4 regions of the Hymenobacter daeguensis genome follow, and region 2 is predicted to be linked to each of the others. Evidence: riboswitches for the same ligand, from Rfam matches in the RefSeq annotation. Region 2 holds a riboswitch; each other region holds the start of a gene.
What was found. Region 2 has a riboswitch for S-adenosylmethionine ahead of ACYVHT_RS01270 (amino acid permease). Riboswitches for the same ligand answer to the same signal wherever they lie in the genome.
Positions count from the first base shown of each region.

Region 1: another riboswitch for S-adenosylmethionine. It lies ahead of ACYVHT_RS13100 (phosphoadenosine phosphosulfate reductase family protein); the one in region 2 lies ahead of ACYVHT_RS01270 (amino acid permease).
Region 3: another riboswitch for S-adenosylmethionine. It lies ahead of metH (methionine synthase); the one in region 2 lies ahead of ACYVHT_RS01270 (amino acid permease).
Region 4: another riboswitch for S-adenosylmethionine. It lies ahead of ACYVHT_RS19015 (trans-sulfuration enzyme family protein); the one in region 2 lies ahead of ACYVHT_RS01270 (amino acid permease).

Region 1 covers NZ_BAAGWC010000010.1:134,609-140,575, reverse strand. The annotation lists gene ACYVHT_RS13115 (hypothetical protein) at 1-419, opposite strand, end outside; gene ACYVHT_RS13110 (hypothetical protein) at 416-1,222, opposite strand; gene ACYVHT_RS13105 (RNA polymerase sigma factor) at 1,492-2,070, opposite strand; SAM riboswitch class I at 2,275-2,363, shown strand; gene ACYVHT_RS13100 (phosphoadenosine phosphosulfate reductase family protein) at 2,633-3,391, shown strand; gene cysD (sulfate adenylyltransferase subunit CysD) at 3,533-4,447, shown strand; gene ACYVHT_RS13090 (sulfate adenylyltransferase subunit 1) at 4,611-5,903, shown strand.
Region 2 covers NZ_BAAGWC010000001.1:291,036-297,002, reverse strand. The annotation lists gene ACYVHT_RS01280 (M1 family metallopeptidase) at 1-1,181, opposite strand, end outside; gene ACYVHT_RS01275 (TonB-dependent receptor plug domain-containing protein) at 1,374-3,353, shown strand; SAM riboswitch class I at 3,593-3,685, shown strand; gene ACYVHT_RS01270 (amino acid permease) at 3,918-5,387, shown strand; gene ACYVHT_RS01265 (hypothetical protein) at 5,544-5,967, opposite strand, start outside.
Region 3 covers NZ_BAAGWC010000011.1:47,025-52,991, forward strand. The annotation lists gene moaC (cyclic pyranopterin monophosphate synthase) at 1-212, opposite strand, end outside; gene ACYVHT_RS13470 (molybdopterin molybdotransferase MoeA) at 401-1,621, shown strand; SAM riboswitch class I at 1,783-1,890, shown strand; gene metH (methionine synthase) at 1,961-5,770, shown strand; gene metF (methylenetetrahydrofolate reductase) at 5,873-5,967, shown strand, end outside.
Region 4 covers NZ_BAAGWC010000024.1:16,744-22,710, forward strand. The annotation lists gene ACYVHT_RS19000 (CTP synthase) at 1-1,436, opposite strand, end outside; gene ACYVHT_RS19005 (cation:proton antiporter) at 1,677-3,287, shown strand; gene ACYVHT_RS19010 (hypothetical protein) at 3,512-3,715, shown strand; SAM riboswitch class I at 3,859-3,973, shown strand; gene ACYVHT_RS19015 (trans-sulfuration enzyme family protein) at 4,116-5,312, shown strand; gene ACYVHT_RS19020 (NADH:flavin oxidoreductase) at 5,396-5,967, opposite strand, start outside.

The DNA.
Region 1 (5,967 bases), on a different contig from region 2:
GCCACCAGCTCGGCATCGACCTTGATTTCGCGCTTGCTCCAGGTATTGATTTGCACGCGGCCGTAGCGCGTTTCGAGCGCAAACGGGCGGCCGGTTTTCGGCACCGAGTAGCTGCGGCTGAGGCGGCGGCGCTGCTCCACCTGCAGGGTGCCGCTGGGCTGGCCATCGGCCTGGTCCACCAGCGGATTCTGCGCAGGGTTCTGCGCCGGCTGGTCGGGCCCTTGCGGCTGTTCGCCGGCGCCAAACAGGGCTTCTTCGGCCCGCCGCGCCTCGGGCGTGAGCACCCGAATGGCCACGCCCCGGTCCACCGTCACCCACAGGCCCGATGAGGTTTGGGCGGCGGCCGGGCGCAGCAGCCCAAGCAGCAGCCCAATGCAGCTCAGCCCCTGCCCTATTCGGAATGCCAGCGGCCTTTTCATTCGCCCTGGTGGCGGCTATCGGCCAGCACGTAGGCCCCGGTGCTGCGGTCGTCGGCGGCCCCGCTGCTATTGCCGAGGTTCAGCTGCCGGTCCAGGATGTCGAGGCGCACCTGCAGGTTGCGGTTCATGGCCGTAAGCACGGCGTCGGGCTGCGGGTGGTGCAGGAGCTGCTGCTTCAGCTCGCGGTAGCTGGAGTCGAGCGAAACCAGCTCCAGCTGCCAATCGGCATTCATAGCCGCCATGCCAGGGCCGCTGAGCTGGCTCAACTCGGCCTGCCGGCGGGCCAGCTGGTTGGTGTAGTAAGCTTCCATGCCGCGCACGGCCCGCACCAGCTGGCTGTCGGCCCCGGTGGTGTGCTCGGCCGCCGTGAGCGACAGCGGGTTGCCGCCCTGGTACAAGGCGGCATCATCGGCATTGGCCGCGAGGCTGCTGCTGCTGTTATCGGCGGCAGGGCCGACCGCAGCGGCCACTTCCGGGGTGGTGTGGCGCGCTTTCCAGGCTTCGCTGGCACCGGCGGCAAAGACCAGCAGCGCCAGCGCCGCCGCCACGCCGTAGCGCTGAAACCAGCTCGAACGGACAGCCGGGGCCGCCGCCGCCGGGGCGGCCACGGGGGTTTCTGCGGCCGCAGCAGCTACCGGCGCGGCCACTTCATCAACCAGGCGCATCACCGGGGTTTCGGGCGCGGTGGCATTCAGCTTTTCCTCCAGCGCGGCCCAGAGGTCGGGGCGCGGCTCGTGGGTGTCGAAATCGGCGCGGTGCCGCTCGACGAAGGTTTCAAGAGATTTATTTTTGGAAGTATCCATGAATGAGTAGCAGACGCACGGTTCGTCCAGGTTCAGAGCGGGCGGCGGGGTTATCTTGAAAACCGCAGCCGGGCGAAAGAGGATGAAGGGTAGTTGAACGGTTAATTAAATAATTGGATAGGTTTTTTTTAGACATAAGACTATGAGACTTGAGACATGAGACGAGGAGAGGTGAGACGTGGGAAATTTTATGGAAAAAGACATCTTATATCTCATGTCTCACCTCTCTATAGTCTCATGTCTCACATCTCATGTCTCCTAGTCTCACGCTAGCTCAGGCCGCGCTGGGCGGCCAGCTCCCGCAGCCGGACGCGCGCCCGGCTGTACTGCGATTTGGAGGTGGATTCGGAAATGCCCAGGATGCCGGCAATTTCGAGGTGGTCGTAGCCCTCCAGCAGGTAGAGGCTCAGCACCACGCGGTAGCCGTCGGGCAGCTCCTGAATGCAGCGGCGCAGCACGTCGGCGCGGTAGTGGGTATCGGCTTCGTCTTCGGGTGAGGCGGGGCTGGCTTCGGCCGGTTCTTCGTGGTGCTGCTCGCCCAGCGGCACCAGCGCCAGCCGCCGCTGCCGCAGGCAGTTGATGCTTTTGTTCACCACAATGCGCTTCAGCCAGGCCCCGAACGACGAGTCGCCCTTGTAGCCGCTCAGCTCCCGAAAGGCGCTCAGAAACGACTCCTGCAGCACATCTTCGGCCTCGGCATAGTCGCCGGTGATGCGCAGGGCGGCGTTGAACATGGCCTTGGAGTAGCGCCGGTAAATCTCGGCCTGGGCCTGGCGGTCGTTGAGGCGGCAGCGCTCCACCAGCGGGGCGTTGATGTCGACGTAGGCGGATATGGACAGGGCTTCCATGCAGAAAACGAGGAGTTGAAGTGCTTAAGCAACCCATAGACCAAGCGTTGGGTTCAGGGGTTGCATGGCAAATTACGCCGATTTGGGACGCCGCCAAACCTTTTCGCCGGGGAGCCAGTTACACCACCGCGAAACAAAATTTTGGCATTTCGCAAAACCATTCTTTACCTTTGCCTCAGTGTTACCCGTTTGGGTCGCTGAGATTTTTTATACAGAGGCGCGGAGAGACAGGCTCGACGAAACGCCGGCAACCCCCACTAGTTGGAACGGTGCCAAGTCCTGACATATAAAAACGCCGTGAGCAATTCCCTCAACCGCCGCCTGCAATTTGCCACCTCTGCCGCTTCGGGTCAGATGTGTTGTTGCATGCCGTGTCCTCTGGCCTGTATGCTGGGGGCAATTGCTGGTTGTTGAGCCAGGGCTCCTCTTCCTGCGGCCGCTGCGGCGGCCACCCCGCTTCCCCTTTTGTGGTGATTGATTCATTGCGCGACGCGTAGCGGGTTTTTGCGGCCTTCGCGGCCTCTTTCGGTTTTTTCCCACGGAAAAAAACTCCCCTCTCCTCATGGCATTACCTCTTGAAAGCCAGGTCGCTGACCTGCGCCGCTACCTGCCCGAACACTCGGTAGCCGAAACCCTGGCCCTGCTGGCCGACCACTTTCCCGGCCGCGCTTCGTTTTCCACTTCCTTCGGCCTCGAAGACCAGATTATCACCCATCTCATCTTCGAAAACGACCTGCCCATCCGGGTTTTTACCCTCGACACGGGCCGCAATTTTCAGGAAACCTACTCCACCTGGAACAAGACCCTGCTGCGCTACGACAAGCCCATCGAAGTCTTCGCTCCCAACGCTGCCGCCATCGAGGTGCTGACCCGCCAGAAAGGCCCTAACAGCTTCTATGAGAGCATTGAAAACCGCAAGGAGTGCTGCAATATCCGCAAGGTGGAGCCGCTTTCCCGCGCGCTGGCCGGCCAGCAGGTTTGGGTAACGGGCATTCGCGCCGAGCAGTCGCAGAACCGCCAGACCATGCACCCGGCCGAGTGGGACGCCGGCCACCAGCTCATCAAAGTGCACCCGCTCTTCGACTGGACCTGGGAGCAGGCCTGGAATTTTGCCCAGGCCCACGGCATCCCGGTTAACCCCCTGCATCAGAAGGGTTTTGTGAGCATCGGCTGCGCCCCGTGCACCCGCGCCATTGCGCCGGGCGAGGATTTCCGCGCCGGCCGCTGGTGGTGGGAAGATGCCGCCGCTAAGGAGTGCGGCCTCCACGCCACCACCGCCCACCAGGGCCTCGACCCGGTGGTGGAGCAGGTGCCGGGCTAGGCCCGAACCGATGCGCTGGCGGCCGGGCCGCTGGCGCTACTTTCTTCCCCAAAGGCACCGCAAGCGGGCCTTATCCCACCCATCCTTTTCCGGCTTATCCATTTTGCCCGATTTTTTTCGGGCGCTGAATTTCTATTGCCCATGCCAACCCCTGCTTATCTCGACTACCTCGACCGTTTAGAGGCCGAAGCTATTCATATTCTGCGCGAAGTAGCCGGCCAGTTTGAGCGGCCCGCGCTGCTGTTCTCGGGCGGCAAAGACTCCATCGCCCTCACCCGGCTGGCCGAAAAAGCCTTCCGGCCGGGCAAGTTTCCGTTCCCGCTGGTGCACATCGACACGGGCCACAACTTCGAAGAAATCATCAACTACCGGGATGAATTGGCGGCCCGCCTGGGCGAAAAGCTGATTGTGCGCAAGGTGGAGGACACCATTCGGGAGCGTGGCCTGCGCGAGCCGGGCGGCAAGTACCCCAGCCGCAACCCGCTGCAGACCTACACCCTGCTCGACGTGATTGAGGAATTCGAGTTCGACGCCTGCATCGGCGGGGCGCGGCGCGACGAGGAGAAGGCCCGGGCCAAGGAGCGGATTTTTTCGGTGCGCGACGACTTTGGCCAGTGGGACCCCAAGCGCCAGCGTCCGGAGCTGTGGAACATCTACAACGGCCGCATTCAGAAGGGCGAGAACGTGCGCGTGTTCCCCATCTCGAACTGGACCGAGCTCGATGTGTGGAGCTACATCCAGCGCGAAAACATCCGGCTGCCAGAGATTTACTTCTCGCACGAGCGCCAGTGCGTGGTGCTGCCCAGCGGCCAGCTGCTGGGCTTCAGCGAGCACCTGAACCTCGACGAAACCGACGAAATCGTGAACCGCCGCGTGCGCTTCCGCACCGTGGGCGACTCGACCTGCACGGCGGCCGTGGAAAGCGACGCCGCCTCCGTGGACGACATCATCCAGGACCTGCTGCTGGCCAAAGTGAGTGAGCGCGGCGCCACCCGGCTCGATGACAACCTCTCCGAAACGGGGATGGAGGACCGGAAGCGAAACGGGTATTTCTAAATGATTAGTGATTAATGGTCAGTGATTAATGAATTGTGCATCGCTCAACTTACCTCATCCATTATTAACCGCTAATCATTAACGGACTTCCCCTATTGGTCGATTATTAATGAGTCGAATCCACCCATTAATCATTAACCGCTAACCATTAATCATTACCAAAATGGACCTTCTCCGATTCATCACCTGCGGCAGCGTCGACGACGGCAAGAGCACGCTCATTGGCCGTCTGCTTTATGACAGCGACTCGGTGTCGCTCGACGTGCTGGCGACGCTGGAAAAGCGCCGCGCCACTACCGGCGGCGACGTTGATTTGGCGCTGCTCACCGATGGCCTGAAGGCCGAGCGCGAACAGGGCATCACCATCGACGTGGCGCACAAATACTTCACCACGCCGCGCCGCAAATTCATCATCACCGACGCGCCGGGCCACGTGCAGTACACCCGCAACATGGTGACGGGCGCAAGCAACGCCGACCTGGCCATTGTGCTCGTGGATGCCCGCCAGGGCGTGATTGAGCAGACCCGCCGGCACACGCTGCTGGCCTCGCTGCTGGGCATTCAGCACTTCGTGCTGGCCGTGAACAAGATGGATTTGGTGGGCCACGAGGAAGTGGTTTTTCAGAAAATCGTGGCCGACTACACCGCCATTGCCGAGCAGCTGAAGCTGCCGAATGTGACGGCCATTCCGCTGAGCGCGCTGCACGGCGACAACGTGGTGCGCCGCTCCGATTTCCTGCCCTGGTACCAGGGCCCGAGCTTGCTGGAGCACCTCGAAAGCGTGCCCGCCACCGTGGACGCCAACCCCAACGAGCCGCGCTTCCAGGTGCAGTATGTGATTCGGCCGCAGACCGAGGAGCTGCCCGACTACCGGGGCTACGCCGGCCGCATCCAGAGCGGCACCTACCGGCCCGGCGACCGGGTCCGCATCTGGCCCTCGGGCCTGGAAACGGTGATTGAGGCCATCGAAGTGAACCAGCAGGAAGTGGCGGCGGCCAGCGCCCCCCAGGGCGTGGTGCTGCGCCTGCGCGACGACGTGGACGTGAGCCGGGGCGCGACCATCGTGCCCGTTTCGGCCCACCCGGCCGTGGTGCGCGAGCTCGAAGCCACCCTCTGCTGGATGGACGAGCGGCCCCTGCGTGCCGGCCGCAAGCTGCTGCTGCAGCACCATTCTGCCACCGTGAAAGCCGCCGTGACCACCATCCTGCAGAAAACCAACATCGAAACCTTCGAAAGCCAGGGGGCCGACGAAGCCCGACTGAACGACATCGTGCGGGTGCGCCTGAAAACCGCCCTGCCCCTGGTGGCCGACGAGTACCGCCAGAACCGCGTGACCGGCGCCTTCATCCTGGTTGATGAGCAGACCGGCGCCACCCTGGCCGCCGGCCTGGTCGCCGCCACCGACCCGGACTATTTCACCGAGGAAGTGCCGGCCGAGGCCGCTTTTTCCATCTGACCGGCTATTCGGTGTAGGGTGCGGGGCTTGCCCCCGCCCGCCGTTCGCGCCGAAGCAACGAAGC
Region 2 (5,967 bases):
TAGCGGCGCAGGTAGGTGTAGTAGTGGGCGTCGGCGGCATCGCGGCCGTACTTATACTCGGCGTAGAGGCCTTCCGAGAAGTCGGCCATCGTCTCGTTCACGGTGATGTTGGACCAGCTTTCGGCCGTCACGTAGTCGCCGAACCACTGGTGAAACAGCTCGTGCGCAATCACCGATTCGCTGCTGTACTGGCGGTCCAGCAGCTCGCGGTCGGTCATTTGCACCTGCTCGCCGTGCAGGGTGGCGGTGGTGTTTTCCATGGCGCCGCTCACGTAGTCGCGGGCCACAATCTGGGCGTATTTATTCCACGGATATTCCACGCCGAGGCGGTTGGAGTAGAACTCCAGCATGTCGGGCGTGTTGCCGAAAATCTGCTTGGCAAAGGGCGCGTACTTGGGTTCGAGGTAGTAGTTGACCTCCTTGCCGCGCCAGGTATCCTTCGTGATTTTGAAGTCGCCCACGGCCATCATGAACAGGTAGGGGGCGTGGGGTAGCTCCATTTTCCACACGTCGGTGCGCAGGCCGGGGCCGGCGGGCGTGCTGCTCACCAGGCGCCCGTTGCTGAGCGTCACGTACTTGGCAGGCACGGTCATGCTGATTTCCTCGGTGGTTTTCTGGTTGGGCCGGTCGATGGTGGGGAACCAGGCCGACGAGCCTTCCGTCTCGCCCTGCGTCCAGATTTGCACCGGCTTGCCGGCCACGGCCGAGTCCGGATTGATGAAATACAGCCCTTTGGCGTCGGTGATGGCCGCCGAGCCCTGCACTTTCAGCTCGTCGGGCTTCGATACGTAGTCGATGTAGATGGTGTACTCCTCGCCGGGCTTGAAGGTGCGGCCCAGGTTGATGTGCAGGTTCATGCCGTCGGCGTAGTCGTACTTCAGCGGGGTTTGCTGGCTGCCGTTCACCAGGGCCACGGCTTTGATGTCCATGCCCTTGGCGTCGAGGCGCAGCGAGTCGGTGGGGTAGGCGTGGGGCTTGAGCGTGACCCATTCCTTGCCGTAGAGGTAGCGCTTGGCGTAGTCGAAGCGCACGTCGAGCTTGGTGTGCACCAGGTCGTTAATCTTGGTGGCGGAGGCGCGGTAGGGCGATTCCGGCTTGGCCGGCGGCGGGGTGGGCGCCTGGGCGAAAGCCGGCGTGGCGGCCACCAGACTCAGGAGGCCCATTGCAAACAAATGCTTCATCAAAAACGGGGTGAGTGAAAATTTGGGAGTTGGCGCGAAGGACGCAAAGGTGCCGCCGACGTTGCGGCCGGCCGCACGAAAGTAGCGCGGACGCTGTAGTCCGCGACCCGGAACGAAACTCGAACGGCGTGAGGGCGCGGACTACAAAGTCCGCGCTACGGTAAGTTTGTACCCTCATCAACTCCCCGCTAAATGCGACTCACGCGCTACGCTGCACCGCTTTTCTGCTCCTTTTTCACCCTTAACGCCCTCGCCCAGACCACGCCAGCCGACAGCGCCCGCAGCCTGCGCGAAGTCACCGTGTACGGCTCGCGCCTGAACCAGGTAGCGGGCCAGACGGGCCGCTATGTATCGGTCATTCCCGGCCGCAGCCTCAGCCAGTACCCTGTTGCCTCGCTCGACGACCTGCTGCGCCTGCTGCCGGCGCTGGAAGTGCAGAGCCGGGGCAATTTTGGCACGCAGGCCGACATTACCCTGCGCGGCTCCACCTTCAACCAGGTGCTGATTTTGCTGGACGGCATGCGGCTGAACGACCCGCTGACGGGCCACTTCGCGGGCTATTTCCCCATTTCGCCGGCCGAGATTGAGCAGATTGAGGTGGTGCGCGGCCCCGGCGCGGCCCTTTACGGCCCCGATGCCGTGGGCGGCTTCGTGAACATCGTGACCAAGACCTTCGCCGCCACCCACCGGCCCGATGGCCTGGAAGCAACCGGCACCTTCCTGGCCGGCGAGTACGATTTGAAAAGCACCAACGCCGGCTTCTACGGCCAGGACAAGGGCTGGCGGTTGGCCGGCGGCATCCTCAATAATACCGCCAGCGGCCAGCAGCTGAACCTGCCCGGCGGCGGGCGCAACGACTTCAGGCTGAATACCTACTCGCTCTCCGGCGCTTATCAGCTCAGCAGCAGGCTCAGCGCCGCCGCCCGGGCCAGCTTTGACCGGCGCGACTACAACGCCCAGAATTTCTACACCACCGCTGCCGGCGACCGCGCCCGCGAAACCACCTCGCGCGACTGGTACCAGGGCCAGCTGCGCTACGACTGGAACGCCCGCGCCCGCACCGAAATCCAGCTGGCCAGCAGCGCCAGCACCGACTACTACCTCTACACGCCTGCCTCGGTGGCCAGCAGCCACCTCATGCACTACCTCAACGTGCAGGCCCAGCACCAGCTCACGCTCTCCGACAAGGTGCGCCTGACGCTGGGCGGGCAGGCCGACCGCCGCGCCGTGCGCAGCAACGACCAGGGCGTGCACGCCGTGTGGCACCAGGGCGCCTTTGCCGTGGCCGGCCTCACGCCCACCAGCGGCCTGAGCGTCACGGCGGCCCTGCGCCTCGACCACGACCAGGCTTATGGCACTGAGGTCGTGCCCCAGCTCACGGCCAGCCAGCAGGTGGGCGACAAGCTGACGGTGCGCGGGGCGGTGGGCCGGGCCATTCGGGCGGCCAACTTTACGGAGCAGTATTATTCGTCCATCCGGCCGGGCACGGTGCCCAGCGGCTTCAACGTGGGCAACCCCAGCCTGAGCGCCGAGCGCACCTGGAGCTACGAGGGCGGCCTCGACTTCCAGCCCCTGCCGGCCCTCACGCTGCGCGCTACTTACTTCAACCGCTACGGCCGCAACCTGATTGACTACGTGGGCCTGCCCGGCACGGCGGTTATCGAAGCCACCGGCCTTGGCAACCTGAACCCCGCCGCCACCTACCGCCTGGCCCAAAACCTGTTCGCCGTCACCACTCAGGGGCTGGAGTTCGAAGCCACCACCCGCGCCCAGCTGGCGCCCCACCTGCGCCTCGACGGCAGCGTGGGCTACACCTACACCCACCTCGACGTGGCCGGCGACGTGGTGTCGCAGTACCTGAGCAACGTGGCCCGGCAGCTGGTGACCGGCAACGTGAGCCTCACGCACCGGCGCTTCACGCTGGGCGTGGGCGGCGTGTTCAAGCAGCGCGCCGGGCAGCGCACCACCCCCAGCGCCACCGTCAACGACGCGGAGCTGACGCCCAGCTACGTGGTCATCAACGGCCGCCTCGACGTGGCCCTGCTGCCCGAGCGCCTGTGGGTGGTGGGCCAGGCCCAGAACCTGTTCGACGCGAAATACTCCGACCTGCTGGGCGCCCAGATGCCCGGCCGCTGGCTGATGGCGGGCGTGCGCGTGGCGCTGCGGCGGTAGCCTGCCCAAGGCAAAACCTCACCCCCGGCCCCTCTCCCGTGGAGAGGGGAGCCGGACGACAATGTTCAAGAGCGCCCTGACTCATGCGAGTCAGGGCTTTTTGCTTTACGGGGCCGGCTTTCCCGCGCCGCCGCGGCTCCCCTTTCCCCAGGGAGAGGGGGCGGGGGTGAGGTTTTACGCCTCGGTTCGCGCCCCCGGCCGTACCTTTACCGCATCAATTCTTTCTCCCGGAAGGATTGTTTTTATAAAGAGGCGCTGAGAGACAGGCTCTGCGACGCGCCGGCAACCATCCGCCACGACGGGCAAGGTGCCAACTCCTGACCATATAAAAACAACTGCCGTGCCCGCTGTTCCTGCTGCCCCGTTTGCTTTTTCCGATGTGTTTCGTGCCCCTGCGCTGGCAGTGGGCCGGCTGGGGGCGGGCTGTTGTTGCTGTTGCTAGCGGGCATTAGCGCCGCGTAGCTACGGCTGCGGCCGGCGCGTTTCATTTCCATTTCACGGGTTTTTTGGTTGCGGCACGGCCGCCCCGGGTGGGGCGGCGGCGTGGCGCGTTTTTCGTTGTTTATGTTGAAAAAATCATTGGAGCTGCTTCGGGCCGAAGCCGCCGAAACGGGGGCGCACACCCTCAAGCGCAGCCTGAATGGCGTGAGCCTGATTGCCATTGGCATCGGGGTTATTATCGGGGCGGGGCTGTTTTCGCTCACGGGCATTGCGGCGGCCAACAATGCGGGGCCGGCCGTGACGCTCTCCTTCGTGGTGGCGGCGGTGGGGTGCGCCTTCTCGGCGCTGTGCTATGCCGAGTTTGCGGCGCTGGTGCCCGTGTCGGGGTCGGCTTATACCTATTCGTATGCCACCATGGGCGAGCTGTTTGCCTGGATTATCGGCTGGGATTTGGTGCTCGAATACTCGGTGGGCGCGGCCACGGTGGCCATCAGCTGGTCGCAGTACCTCATCAAATTCCTGGGGAAATATGGCCTGCACATCCCGGCGCAACTGGTGATGTCGCCATTTGAGAAAGTGACTTTGCAAGACGGAGAGGTGTTGTCGGGCATCGTCAATTTGCCGGCCATGCTCATCGTGCTGGCCATTACGGCCATTGTCACGCGCGGTACCAAGGGCTCGGCGTGGTTCAATGCGCTGGTGGTGGCCCTGAAGGTGGCGGTGGTGCTGGTGTTCATCGCGCTGGGCTGGCGCTACATCGACCCCGCCAATTACCAGCCCTACATCCCGGCCAATACCGGCACCTTCGGCGAGTTCGGCCTGAGCGGCATTCTGCGCGGGGCGGGCGTCATTTTCTTTGTCTTCATCGGCTTCGACATCGTGGCCACCATGGCCCAGGAAACCAAGAATCCGCAGCGCAACATGCCCATTGGCATCCTCGGCTCGCTGGCGGTGTGCACGGTGCTGTTTGTGCTGTTCGGGCACGTCCTGACCGGGCTGGCCAACTACACGGAGTTCAAAAACAGCGCCGCGCCGGTGGCCATTGCCATCGAGAAAACGCCCTACGCCTGGCTGTCGTCGGCCGTGATTCTGGCCATTCTGGTGGGCTACACGTCGGTGATATTGGTCGATTTACTGGGGCAGTCGCGGGTGTTTTTCTCGATGTCGAAGGACGGGCTGCTGCCGCCGGTGTTCTCGCGGCTGCACCCCACGTTCAACACGCCGGCGCAGTCGAGCCTGCTGCTGGGCAGCTTCATTGCGCTGTTTGCGGGCTTCGTGCCCATCTCGGTGGTGGGCGAGATGACGAGCATCGGCACGCTGCTGGCCTTCGTGATGGTGTGCCTCGGGGTGATGATTATGCGCCGGACCAACCCCGACGCCCCGCGCTCGTTCCGCACGCCGTGGGTGCCGGTGGTGCCCATCCTGGGCATCGTGGTCTGCCTCGTGATGATGGCCTCGCTGCCCTGGGAAACGTGGCTGCGGCTGGTGGTGTGGCTGGCGCTGGGCATGGCCATCTACTTCGGCTACGGCCGCCGGCACAGCAAGCTGCGGCTGGCGCGGGAGGCGGCCGAAAGGCGGCCCCTGTCATCCTGAGCGCAGCGAAGGACCTTATCAGGTTGTAGGCTTTTGAAATCACGGCAAGCTGTTCTTGCGTGATAAGGTCCTTCGCTGCGCTCAGGATGACAAACGCGCCCTCAGCTCCTCACCCTTAACTCCCACCGAAGCCCTTAACTCGCACCGAAGCCCCGCTCAGTGCGTGGTCAGGCCGTTGGCGTCGAGCTCGTCGTCGTCGCGCACGTGGCGCAGGCTGCCTTCCAGGTCCACGATGTCGTCGGCGGGGGTGGCGGGGGCGGGGAGGGGCTGCTTGTACACGTCCACCGCGCCGTTGAGGTCGAGGGTTTGGCGGGCGCGGTTGGCCTCGTCCTCGTTGGCGGCGTTCACGGTGATGACGGCGCTACCGGCGTGGGTGGCGCTGACGTAGGCTTGAGCATCGGCGTTTTCGTTGCCGGCAAACAAGTCGGTGAAGAAGCGGATGAAGCCCGTGCCCAGCGGCTCGGTGGGCGGCTCGGCTTCGGTGGCGGGCAGGTGCTCGGCGCGGAGCGTTTCGGGGGTGGCCAGGTGCAGGTTGGTGCGCTGGAAACCGGTGTGCAGCAGCTGCTCGATGGCCAGCTGG
Region 3 (5,967 bases), on a different contig from region 2:
TTGGCTCCCATGATGCCCGCCAGGATGGCCGTGTGAATCACCGGCCCCTTGTGCGAGGGCATTTCGCCGGCCTGCACGCGGCTCAGCAGCTCCGCGCCCAGCACCACGCGGCAGTGGGCGCGGGCCACGCGGCGGGTAGGCGTTTTCTGGCCGACATCGACCATCGTGGGCTGGTTGGCGGCGTTGACGTGGGTAAAGTTCTTGGTCAGCATAGGACGTAGAGACGCATATTTGCGCCGAATCGTTGGAAATGGCGAAGCCGCTAATCGGCCATTGTGGCGTTGCTAATAGCTAACTCCAGCCGCCGATTGTTTGACTGCCACTGCAATAGCTCGCTATGCAGGCCGTCCCCTTGCCCAACGAGTGACGCAAATATGCGTCGTTACCACACTGCCCGCCCATGCTCTCCCCTGCCGAAGCCACTGCCCGCGTCCTCGCCACCGCCCGCCCCCTCGCGCCCGAAACGGTGCCGCTGCCCCACGCCGCCGGCCGCATCCTGGCCGAAACCCTCACGGCCGACCGCGACTTCCCGCCCTTCAACCGCGTGGCGATGGACGGCATTGCGGTGGCCCACGCCGCCTGGGCCGGCGGGCAGACGGAATTCGAAATCCAGCACGCGCAGTATGCCGGCGCCCCGTCCCGCCCGCTGCTCAATCCGCAGCAGGCCGTGGAGGTGATGACCGGCGCCGTGCTGCCCGCCGGCACCGACGTGGTGGTGCGCTACGAGGATATTCTGCTGCATGACGGCCGCGCCGCCATCCAGATTCCGCCGCCTGAAACGCCCGGCGTCAACATCCATCACCAGGCCGCCGACCGCCGCGCCGGCGACGTCCTGCTGCTGCCCGGCACCCGCCTGGGGCCCGCCGAGCTGGCCGTGGCCGCCACCGTGGGCGCGGCCGAACTGCGCGTGACGCGCCCCGCCCGCGTGGCCGTGGTGAGCACCGGCGACGAGCTGGTGGGCATTACCGAAACGCCCCTGGCGCACCAGATTCGGCGTTCCAACGCGTATGCCCTGCAAGCGCTTCTGACGCAGGACGGGGCCGATGTTTCGCTCTTTCACCTGCCCGATGCGCTGGAAGAGCTGCGCGATGGGCTTACCAAAATCCTCGGGGCCGGCTTCGATGCCGTGGTGCTGAGCGGAGCCGTGAGCAAGGGCCGCGCCGACCACCTGCCCGGCCTGCTGCGCGAGCTGCACGTGGTGGAAATTTTCCACGAGGTGCAGCAGCGCCCCGGCAAGCCGCTGTGGTTTGGGGCCCGGGCCGGCGGGCCGGTGGTGTTCGGGCTGCCCGGCAACCCGGTGTCCACGTTCATCACGGCCGGCCGCTACGTGCGGCCTTGGCTGCGCGCCGTGCAGCAGCCCGAAGGCGCGGCCGAAACAGCGACTATTGAAGCCCTTGCACCAGCCGTGCTCACCGTGGATATTCACTTCAAGCCCCAACTCACCCACTTCGTGCCCGTGCGCCTGGCCGTGGACGCGGAGGGACGCCGCTTAGCCACCCCGCTCCGCGTAGGCGGCTCCGGCGACATGATGGGGCTGGTGGGGGCCGATGCCTTTCTGGAGCTGCCGCCGGAGCCGGCCGTGTTTGCGGCGGGCAGCGTGTGGCCGGCCTGGGCGCTGTAACGCCTTCGGCTTAATGAGGAATGAGGAATGAGGAATGAGGAATGAGGAATGAGGAATGAGGAATGAGGAATGAGGAATGAGGAATTTCGAAAGCACTTTCCAGATTCCAATTCCTCATTCTTCATTCCTCATTAAGCGCAGCGTTGTATCTTCGCCTTGCGCTGCTATCCAGAAAGACCGAGGGACCGGGCCCGATGACGTCTTGGCAACCTACCGCGAGTAGGTGCCAACTCCCGTTTCACCGCTGTTTTGGTGAAAGAAGATGACAGCCGGAACCGAGCGCCTGCGCACGGGTTTCTTTCTGGATACGCGCTTACGCAGCTATTCGACCAGAAAGAAATGTCCGTTTCCGCCCCCAACCCGCCCACCATTGCCCCGGAGCGCGAGCTACAAAATTCGCGCTACAGCCTCCCCGAGCTGCTTCGCCAGCGCCTGCTGATTCTCGACGGTGCCATGGGCACTATGATTCAGCGCCATCCGCTCACGGAGGAGGATTTCCGCGGCGCGCGCTTTGCCGACCACCCCAAGCCCCTGCGCGGCAACAACGACCTGCTGAGCATTACGCGCCCCGATATCATCAAGGGCATCCACGCCGAATACTTCGCCGCCGGGGCCGACATGGTGGAAACCAACACCTTCAGCGGGACTACCATCGCGCAGGCCGACTACGGCCTCGAGCACATTGTATATGAGCTGAACTACGAGTCGGCCCGCCTGGCCCGCGAGGCCGCCGACGAGTACAGCACGCCCGAGCGCCCGCGCTTCGTGGCCGGGGCCGTGGGCCCCACCAACCGCACCGCCTCGCTCTCGCCCGACGTGAACCGGCCCGGCTTCCGCGCCGTGACCTTCGATGAGCTGGCCACCGCCTACCTCGAGCAGGTGCGCGGCCTCGTGGATGGCGGCGTGGACACGCTGCTCATCGAAACCATCTTCGACACCCTGAACGCCAAAGCGGCCCTCTACGCCGTGCAGAAGTTCTTCGACGAAGGCGGACGGGTGGTGCCGGTCATGATTTCGGGCACCATCACCGACGCCTCGGGTCGCACGCTTTCGGGCCAGACAGTGGAGGCGTTCTGGAACAGCATCCGCCACCTGCCCCTGCTGAGCGTGGGCCTGAACTGCGCCCTCGGCGCCGACCAGCTCCGCCAGTACGTGCAGGAGTTGAGCCGCATTTCCGACGTGCACATCTCGGCCTACCCCAACGCCGGCCTGCCCAACGCCTTCGGCGGCTACGACGAGTCGGCCCAGGAATTCGCCGCCCTGGTGGAAGAATACCTGAAGGAAGGCATCGTGACGGTGGTGGGTGGCTGCTGTGGCACCACGCCCCAGCACATTGCCGAATTGTCGAAGCTGGCGCTTCGCTACGCGCCGCGTCAGCTTCGACAATTCGGCAATGAAGAATTAAGAATGAAGAATGAAGAATTGACGGATGGGGCAATTCCTCATTCTTCATTCCTCATTCCTCATTCAAACGCCACCCGTCTGAGCGGCCTCGAGCCCTTCAACATCACGTCCGACAGCCTCTTCGTGAACGTGGGTGAGCGCTGCAACGTGACCGGCTCGCGTGCTTTCGCCCGCCTCATCCGCACCGGCGCCTACGAGGAAGCCCTGGCCGTGGCCCGCCTGCAAGTGGAGGAAGGCGCGCAGGTACTCGACATCAACATGGACGAGGGCATGCTCGATTCGGAGCAGGTGATGACGACCTTCCTGCACCTCATCGCCTCGGAGCCCGACATTGCGCGGGTGCCGGTGATGATTGACTCCTCGAAGTGGAGCGTGCTGGAGGCCGGCCTGAAATGCGTGCAGGGCAAAAGCATCGTGAACTCGATTTCGCTGAAGGAAGGCGAAGCCGCCTTCCGCGAGCGCGCCCACACGGTGCGCCAGTACGGCGCGGCCGTGGTGGTCATGGCCTTCGACGAGAACGGCCAGGCCGACTCGCTGGAACGCCGCATCGAAATCTGCCAGCGCAGCTACGACATCCTGGTGAAGGAAGTGGGCTTCGACCCGTCCGACATCATTTTCGACCCCAACATCCTGACCGTGGGCACGGGCATGGACGAGCACCGCAACTACGCCCTCGACTTCATTGAGGCCGTGCGCTGGATTAAGGGCAACCTGCCCGGCGCGCTCACCAGCGGCGGCATTTCGAACATCAGCTTCTCCTTCCGCGGCAACGACGTGGTGCGCGAGGCCATGCACACGGCCTTCCTGTTTCACGCCATCAAAGCCGGCCTGGACATGGGCATCGTGAACCCCGGCCAGCTGGGCGTGTACGACGAAATCGAGCCCCATTTGCTGGAGCTGGTCGAAGACGTGCTGCTCAACCGCCGCGCCGACGCCACCGAGCGCCTCGTGGAATTTGCCGACACGGTGAAGCAGAAGGACAAGACCGAGGTGAAAGCCGACGAGTGGCGCAGCCTGCCGGTGCAGGAACGCCTGCAACACGCGCTGGTAAAGGGCATTACCGAATTTATCGACGAGGATACCGAGGAAGTGCGCCAGCAGGTAGGCCGGCCGCTGGAAGTCATCGAAGGCCCGCTGATGGCCGGCATGAACGTGGTGGGCGACCTGTTCGGGGCCGGCAAGATGTTCCTGCCGCAGGTGGTGAAATCAGCCCGCGTGATGAAGAAGGCCGTGGCTTACCTGGAGCCGTACCTGCTGGCCGACAAGCAGGGCTCGGACCGCCAGACGGCCGGCAAAATCCTGATGGCCACGGTGAAGGGCGACGTGCACGACATCGGCAAGAACATCGTGGGCGTGGTGCTGGCCTGCAACAACTTCGACATCGTGGACCTCGGCGTGATGGTGCCGCTCGAAAAGATTCTCGACGAAGCGCAGAAGCAGCAGGTGGACGTTATCGGCCTCTCCGGCCTCATCACGCCCAGCCTCGATGAGATGGTGTACGTGGCCCAGGCCATGGAAAAGCGCGGCATGAAAGTGCCCCTGCTCATCGGCGGCGCTACCACCTCGCGCCTGCACACAGCCGTGAAAATTGCGCCCTCCTACAGCGGCGCGGTGGTGCACGTCAACGATGCCTCGCGCTCGGTGGGCGTGGCGGCCGGTCTGCTCGGCTCGGGGGAGCGCGCCTACGCCCAGACCGTGGCCGACGACTACGCCGCCCTCCGCGCCGACTACGCCAGCCGCCAGCGCGACAAAAGCTACCTCAGCATCGAAGCCGCCCGCGCCAACGGCTTTAAGTCGGATTGGAACACGGTTTCGATTACCAAGCCCAGCTTCCTCGGCACCAGGGTGCTCGAAGACTACGACCTCGCCGAGTTAGCCCAATACATAGACTGGACACCCTTCTTCCACACCTGGGAACTGAAGGGCCGCTATCCGCGCATTCTGGAGGATGAAACGCTGGGCGAAGCCGCCACCAAGCTCTTCGCCGATGCGCAAGCCATGCTCACGCGCATCATCGACGAGAAGCTGCTCACGGCCCGCGCCGTGCTGGGCTTCTGGCCGGCGAATACGAAGGATTACGACACCATCGAAATCTACGCCGACGACTCGCGCGAAACCGTAGCCACCGAGTTTTTCACGCTGCGCCAGCAGGGCGAGAAAGGGCCAACCATACCCAACATTGCCTTCTCCGACTTCCTGGCCCCGAAAGAATCGGGCCGCGCCGACTACCTGGGCGGCTTCGCCGTAACGGCCGGCATCGGCATCGAAAAGCTCATCGAGCAATACGAGGCTGACCACGACGACTACTCCAGCATCATGGTGAAGGCCCTGGCCGACCGTCTGGCCGAAGCCTTTGCCGAGCGCCTGCACGAGCGGGTGCGCCGCGAGTTCTGGGGCTACGCGCCCGACGAGCACCTCACCAACGAAGACCTCGTGCAGGAGAAATACCGCGGCGTGCGCCCCGCCCCCGGCTACCCCGGCTGCCCCGACCACACCGAGAAAATCACCCTGTTTCAGCTCCTCGATGCGGAAGGCAAAACCGGCATCTCGCTCACCGAAAATCTGGCCATGTACCCGGCCTCGTCGGTGAGCGGCATGTACTACGCGCATCCGGATTCGCGCTATTTCGGCCTCGGCCGCATTGGCGTGGACCAGGTGGCCGACATCGCCCGGCGCAAGCATATGCCCCTGGCTGAGCTGGAGCGCTGGCTGATGCCCAACCTGAACTACGAGCCCAAACCGTAGGAACGCGCCATGGCGCGTTCGGGCGCGTGCCCACCAACCGTGCCGCCCACCACCAACTGTCCAAAGCCCCGAACGCGCCATGGCGCGTCCCTACATCCTCACATGAAAGTTACCGACCACCTCGCCCGCGCCAACGGCAAAACTCTCTTCTCCTTCGAGGTGCTGCCGCCCAAAAAGGGCGAAAACATCCACACGCT
Region 4 (5,967 bases), on a different contig from region 2:
AACTCGTAGCGGTGGCGGTGGCGCTCGCTGATGTGGTTTTTGCCGTAGGCTTTGGCGGCGCGGGAGTTGCGGCGCAGGTCGCAGGCGTAGGCCCCGAGGCGCATGGTGCCGCCTTTGAGGGTGATGTTTTTCTGCTCTTCCATCATGGCCACCACGGGGTTGGGCGTGAGGGCGTCCATCTCGGTGGAGTTGGCGTGGGGCAGGCCCAGCACGTTGCGGGCGTATTCCACCACGGCCACCTGCATGCCCAGGCAGATGCCGAAGAACGGAATGTTGTTCTCCCGCACGTATTTCACGGCGGCAATCTTGCCCTCAAAGCCCCGCTCGCCGAAGCCGGGCGCTACCAGCACCCCGTCGCAGCCGTGGAGCAGCGCGGCCACGTTTTCGTGGGTGATGTTATCGGACTGAATGCTGCGCAGCGTGACTTTGCACTCGTTCTGCGCGCCGGCGTGCACGAAAGCTTCGTTGATGGATTTGTAGGCGTCGGGCAGCTCCACGTACTTGCCCACAAGGGCAATGGTCACTTCCTCGGTCGGGTTTTTCAGCTTGCCGAGGAAGTCTTTCCAGGCTTCCAAATCGGGCTGCTGCGCACCGCCGGTCAGCTTCAGGCGCTTGATAACCCGCTCATCCAAACCTTCTTTGCGCATGAGCAGCGGCACCGAGTAGATGCTGTCGGCATCGAGGCTTTCGATAACCGAGTTGATTTTGACGTTGCAGAACAGCGCGATTTTGCGGCGCATCTCCATCGGAATGGGGTGCTCGGAGCGGCACACCAGGATGTCGGGCTGCAGGCCGGCCTCGCGCAGGTCGCGCACCGAGTGCTGGGTGGGCTTGGTTTTGAGCTCGCCGGCCGCCTTCAGATAAGGCAGCAGCGTGAGGTGAATCACCAGCGAATCGTACTCGGGCAGCTCCCAGCGGAGCTGGCGCACGGCCTCCACGAAGGGCAGGCTCTCAATATCACCAATACAGCCGCCTATTTCGGTGATAACGACGTCGAACTGGCCGTTCTGGCCCAGCAGGAGCATCCGGCGCTTGATTTCGTCGGTGATGTGGGGGACCACCTGCACGGTTTTGCCGAGGAAAGCGCCTTCGCGCTCGCGGCGGATGACGTGGTCGTAGATGCGGCCGGTGGTGACGTTGTTGGCCTGCGAGGTCGGTGTGTTCAGGAACCGCTCGTAGTGACCGAGGTCGAGGTCGGTTTCGGCCCCGTCATCGGTCACGTAGCACTCGCCGTGCTCGTACGGGTTGAGCGTACCGGGGTCGATGTTGATGTAGGGGTCGAACTTCTGGATGGTGACTCGGAACCCGCGGGCCTGCAAAAGCTTGGCCAGCGAGGCGGAAACAATTCCTTTGCCGAGTGAAGAAGTGACGCCGCCGGTAACGAAAATGAATTTCGCAGCCGACGCGGAGGGGGTGGGGGAGGGGCGTTCGGGCATGACGGGGGACAAAAGTACGGCTTCCGGAGTTGGGAATGGGAAAAATCTGCGCGGTGCGGGTGAGAAGGAGGCGGTGCGGGGAAGGCCGGGGCAGCCGTCGGCCGGCCGTAAGCGCGTCACAATCAGCGCGTGGAGGCAGTGTCGCCGCTTCGTTGAATTTGCCAGGGCCGGTTGTGCCGCAGCGCCGCTTCCACAAGCTCCGCAAGGCGTTCTTACTTTGTGCGCTCAACGCCTTGCCCCATGCTGCATTCCACTTTACTCCTCATTCTGGGCCTGCTCTTCGCCGTGTTTCTGCTGGTGATGCTGGGGCAGAAGCTGCACATTTCCTATCCCATCTTCCTGGTGCTGGGCGGGCTGGCGCTGAGCTTCATCCCCGGCCTGCCGCGCGTGGCCATTGCGCCCGACCTCATTTTCCTGATTTTCCTGCCGCCGCTGCTCTACGAAGCGGCCTGGACCACGTCCTGGAACGACTTCTGGCGCTGGCGGCGGGCCATCGGGCTGCTCGCGTTCGGGCTGGTGGCGTTCACCTCGCTCATCGTGGCCTACGCGGCGCGGGCCGTCATTCCGGGGTTCACGCTGGCGCTGGGGTTTCTGCTGGGCGGCATCATCTCGCCGCCCGATGCCGTGGCGGCCACGTCGGTGCTGCGCGGCATTAAGGTGCCCCGGCGCGTCACGGCCATTCTGGAGGGCGAAAGCCTGATTAACGACGCCAGCAGCCTGATTGTGTTTCGGTTTGCGCTGCTGGCGGTGCTCTCCGGTACGTTTGTGTGGCAGCAGGCGGCCACCAGCTTTGTGGTGGTGAGCGGCATGGGCCTGGTGGTGGGCATCGTGGTGGCCTGCGGCTTTTTTCTCATTCACAAGTACCTGCCCACCACGCCCAGCATCAACACGGTGCTCACCTTCATGGCGCCCTACGTGATGTACCTGCTGGCCGAGGAGTTCCACTTTTCGGGCGTGCTGGCGGTGGTGAGCGGCGGGCTGCTGCTCTCGCACCTCTCGCACCGCGTGTTCGATGCCAACACCCGCCTACAGGCCAACAGCGTGTGGGCCAGCGTGAGCTTCGTGCTCAATGGCCTGGTGTTCATTCTCATCGGCCTGCAGCTGCCCATTGCGGTGGAGGGGCTGGGCAATTATTCGCTGCAGCAGGCCATCACCTACGGCCTACTGATGAGCGGGCTGGTCATCGTCATCCGGCTGCTGTGGATGTACCCGGCGGCCTTCATTCCGCGCTGGCTTAGCCAAACCGTGCGCAATAGCGAGCCCAGCCCCGGCTGGCAGGGCACGCTGGTGCTGGGCTGGGCGGGCATGCGCGGGGTGGTGTCGCTGGCGTCGGCGCTGTCGGTGCCGCTGCTGGCGGCCGACGGCTCGGCCTTCCCGCAGCGCAACCTCATTCTGTTCATCACCTTCGTGGTGATTCTGGTTACGCTGGTGGTGCAGGGGCTCACGCTGCCGGCCATCATCCGCTTCACCCGCATGGCCGAGCGCGACGACCGCACGCCCCTCGAAGAGCAGGAGGCCGGCGTGCGCCTGCACCTGCGCACCGCCGCCGTGAAGCACCTGCAGCGGAAATACCCCGCCGAGACGGAGGCCAATGAGCTCATTGCCCGCCTGCAGCAGCGCATGCAAACCGAAATCAACCTCACCACCCGCACCCTCAACTCGCTGGAAGTCGATGAGTCGGGCCGCGAGGCGCTGCGCCAGTACCACCTCGTGCTGCTCGACGTGCTAAACGTGGAGCGCGAAGCCCTGGCCCACCTGCGCCACCACGACAGTTTCGACGACGAAGTGCTGCGCCAGCAGGAGGCCCAGCTCGACCTGGACGAGGCCAAAGTGAAGCACATCGAGCGCTAGCACCGGGCGTGTGGCACCGGGAACAAAACCGGGTGGCAGCAGGCCGTTGAAACGGTGCAAACGATTTAAGGGGCCTTAAGCCGCATGCCTCACTATAAAATAGCGGTTCTTGATGCCGTAATGCCTGTTTTGCAGTAGAAAACAGCCCGTGAATAAAAAATGAAGTGAACGATAATATTTTGGCTTTGTGTTACAAAACCAGCTGATAATGCGTAGCTTCAATCATGGAACATTTCATCAAGCACCTCGCCCTCGTCTGGCACCTGAGCCCGGCCGAATACTGGCACCTGCGCCTGCTGGTAGCCATCACGCTGGCACCCCTGCTTGGGCTGCTTTATGTGGTGTTCATTGACAGAACCTGGGGCACGTCGCTGCCGAAGCACCTGCGGCTCACGCTGCGCGACAAGTCCGGAAAAGTCGTGGTGTGATTTCCGGGAAGGCAGGCTTTTTGACGCTTACCCGGAACCTCATGCCGAGCGGAGCCGAAGCATGAGGTTCTGATTTTTTTTTGTGCCGCTGCTTGCGCCTTTTCACCCGGCCGCTATCTTTGCAGCGCGCTCCCTAATCGGAGCACTTATCAAGAAAGGCGGAGGGACAGGCCCTGCGATGCCTTAGCAACCAGTAGCAATACCAGGTGCTAAATCCTGTTCTGAGTCGGCTGCGGCCGGCTTGGGAGAAGATAAGTCGAAAAGATGCTGGCCGTCTGCAGCGGTGGTGCTCTTCTGACTTGTCGGAAGGGCTTTTTTTATGCCCTTTCGGTGAGAACTCTTGAAAGTGCTTAGGTGACCGGGTGCGTTTTCGTCTCAACCACAAAAACGCCATAACCCCATGCAAGCCTCCACCCGCCTCATTCAGTCCTTCCCCGTCGACGAGCTCACCGGCGCCCTCGCCGTGCCGATTTACCAGACCTGTACCTTCGTGCAGGAGTCGCCGGGCGTGCACAAGGGCTTCGACTACTCCCGCACCGCCAACCCCACCCGCAGCGCCCTCGAAGAACTGCTGGCCGGCCTCGAGCACGGCCACTCGGCCTACGCCTTCGCCAGCGGCATGGCCGCCATCGACGCCGTACTGAAGCTGCTCTCGACCGGCGACCAGATTGTGGCCATCGACGACATCTACGGCGGCGCGTTCCGCCTGTTCGAGCACGTGTACCGCCGTTTCGGCATCGACATCGTGTATTGCGACACGGCCGACCTGGCGCAGGTGCAGGCCGCCATCACCGGGCGCACCAAGCTGGTGTGGCTGGAAACGCCTTCCAACCCCACGCTCAAAATCTCCGACATTGCCGGGCTGGCCGAGCTGGCCCACGCTGCCGGCGCCTGGCTGTGCGTCGACAACACGTTTGCCTCGCCGGTGCTGCAGCAGCCCATCCTGCTGGGGGCTGATTTAGTGGTGCACAGCGCCACCAAGTACCTGGGCGGCCATTCCGACCTCATTGCCGGCGCCGTGGTGGCGGCCACCGAAGAGCTGGGCAAGCAGATTCAGTTCATTCAGAACGCCTCGGGGGCCATTCTCGGGCCGTTCGATTCGTTTCTCGTCATTCGCGGGCTCGAAACGCTGCACCTGCGCATTGCCCAGCACTGCCGCGCGGCGCTGAAGGTGGCCCAATTCCTGCAAACCCGGCCCGAAATCAGCGCCGTGTACTACCCCGGGCTGGAATCGCACCCCAACCACGCCCTGGCCCGGCAGCAGCAGCCCGACGGTTTCGGCGGCATCATTGCCCTGGTGCTGAAGGACGATACCGTGGAAGCGGCCACGCAGCTGGCTACCAGGCTGAACTACTTCAAGCTGGCCGTGAGCTTGGGCGGCGGCAAGAGCCTGGTGTGCCACTCGGCCTCGATGACGCACACGGCCGTGCCCGCCGAGCAGCGCCGGGCCGCCGGCTTTGCCGACAGCCTGCTGCGCCTCTCCATCGGCCTCGAAGCGGCCGATGATTTGATTGCCGATTTGGCGCAGGCGCTGGATGGCCTGAGCGCAGCCGCTGAGGTGCCGGCCGTGCGGGAATCGGAAGCGGTGCTGGCGTAGCATCGGCTGCTTGGCCTAAAAACAACGTCATGCCGAGCGTAGCCGAGGCATGACGTTGTTTTTTTGCGCTATAGCTGTCCGCTTTACACCAGCGTGCGCAGCGCCTCGCGGCTGAAGCCGACCATTTCATCCGTGCGGCCCTGCTCGATTTTCTCCACCCAGTTGGGGTCCACGAGGAGCTGGCGGCCCACGGCCACGAGGTCGAACTCGTTGCGGTCGAGCCGGCGCAGGAGCTCCTCGATGCCCTGCGGCTCGGAGGCTTCGCCCGCGAAGCCGGCCAGGAACTCACCCGACAGGCCCACCGAGCCCACGGTGATGGTGGTTTTGCCGGTGAGCTTCTTCACCCAGCCGGCGAAGTTAAGGTCCGAGCCTGCGTTTTCGAACTCGGGTTCCCAGAAGCGGCGCTGCGAGCAGTGGAAGATGTCGACGCCGGCCTCGGCCAGGGGCTGGAGCCAGGCTTCGAGCTCCCGGGGCGTGTGGGCCAGCTTCACGGCGTAGTCCTGCTGCTTCCACTGCGAGAGGCGCAGGCTGATGACGAACTCCTCGCCCACAGCCCGACGCACTTCCTTCACCAGCTCCACGGCCAGGCGGCTGCGCTGGGCGAGGCTGGCGCCGCCGTACTGGTCGGTGCGCTCGTTGAGGCCGGCCCAGAAAA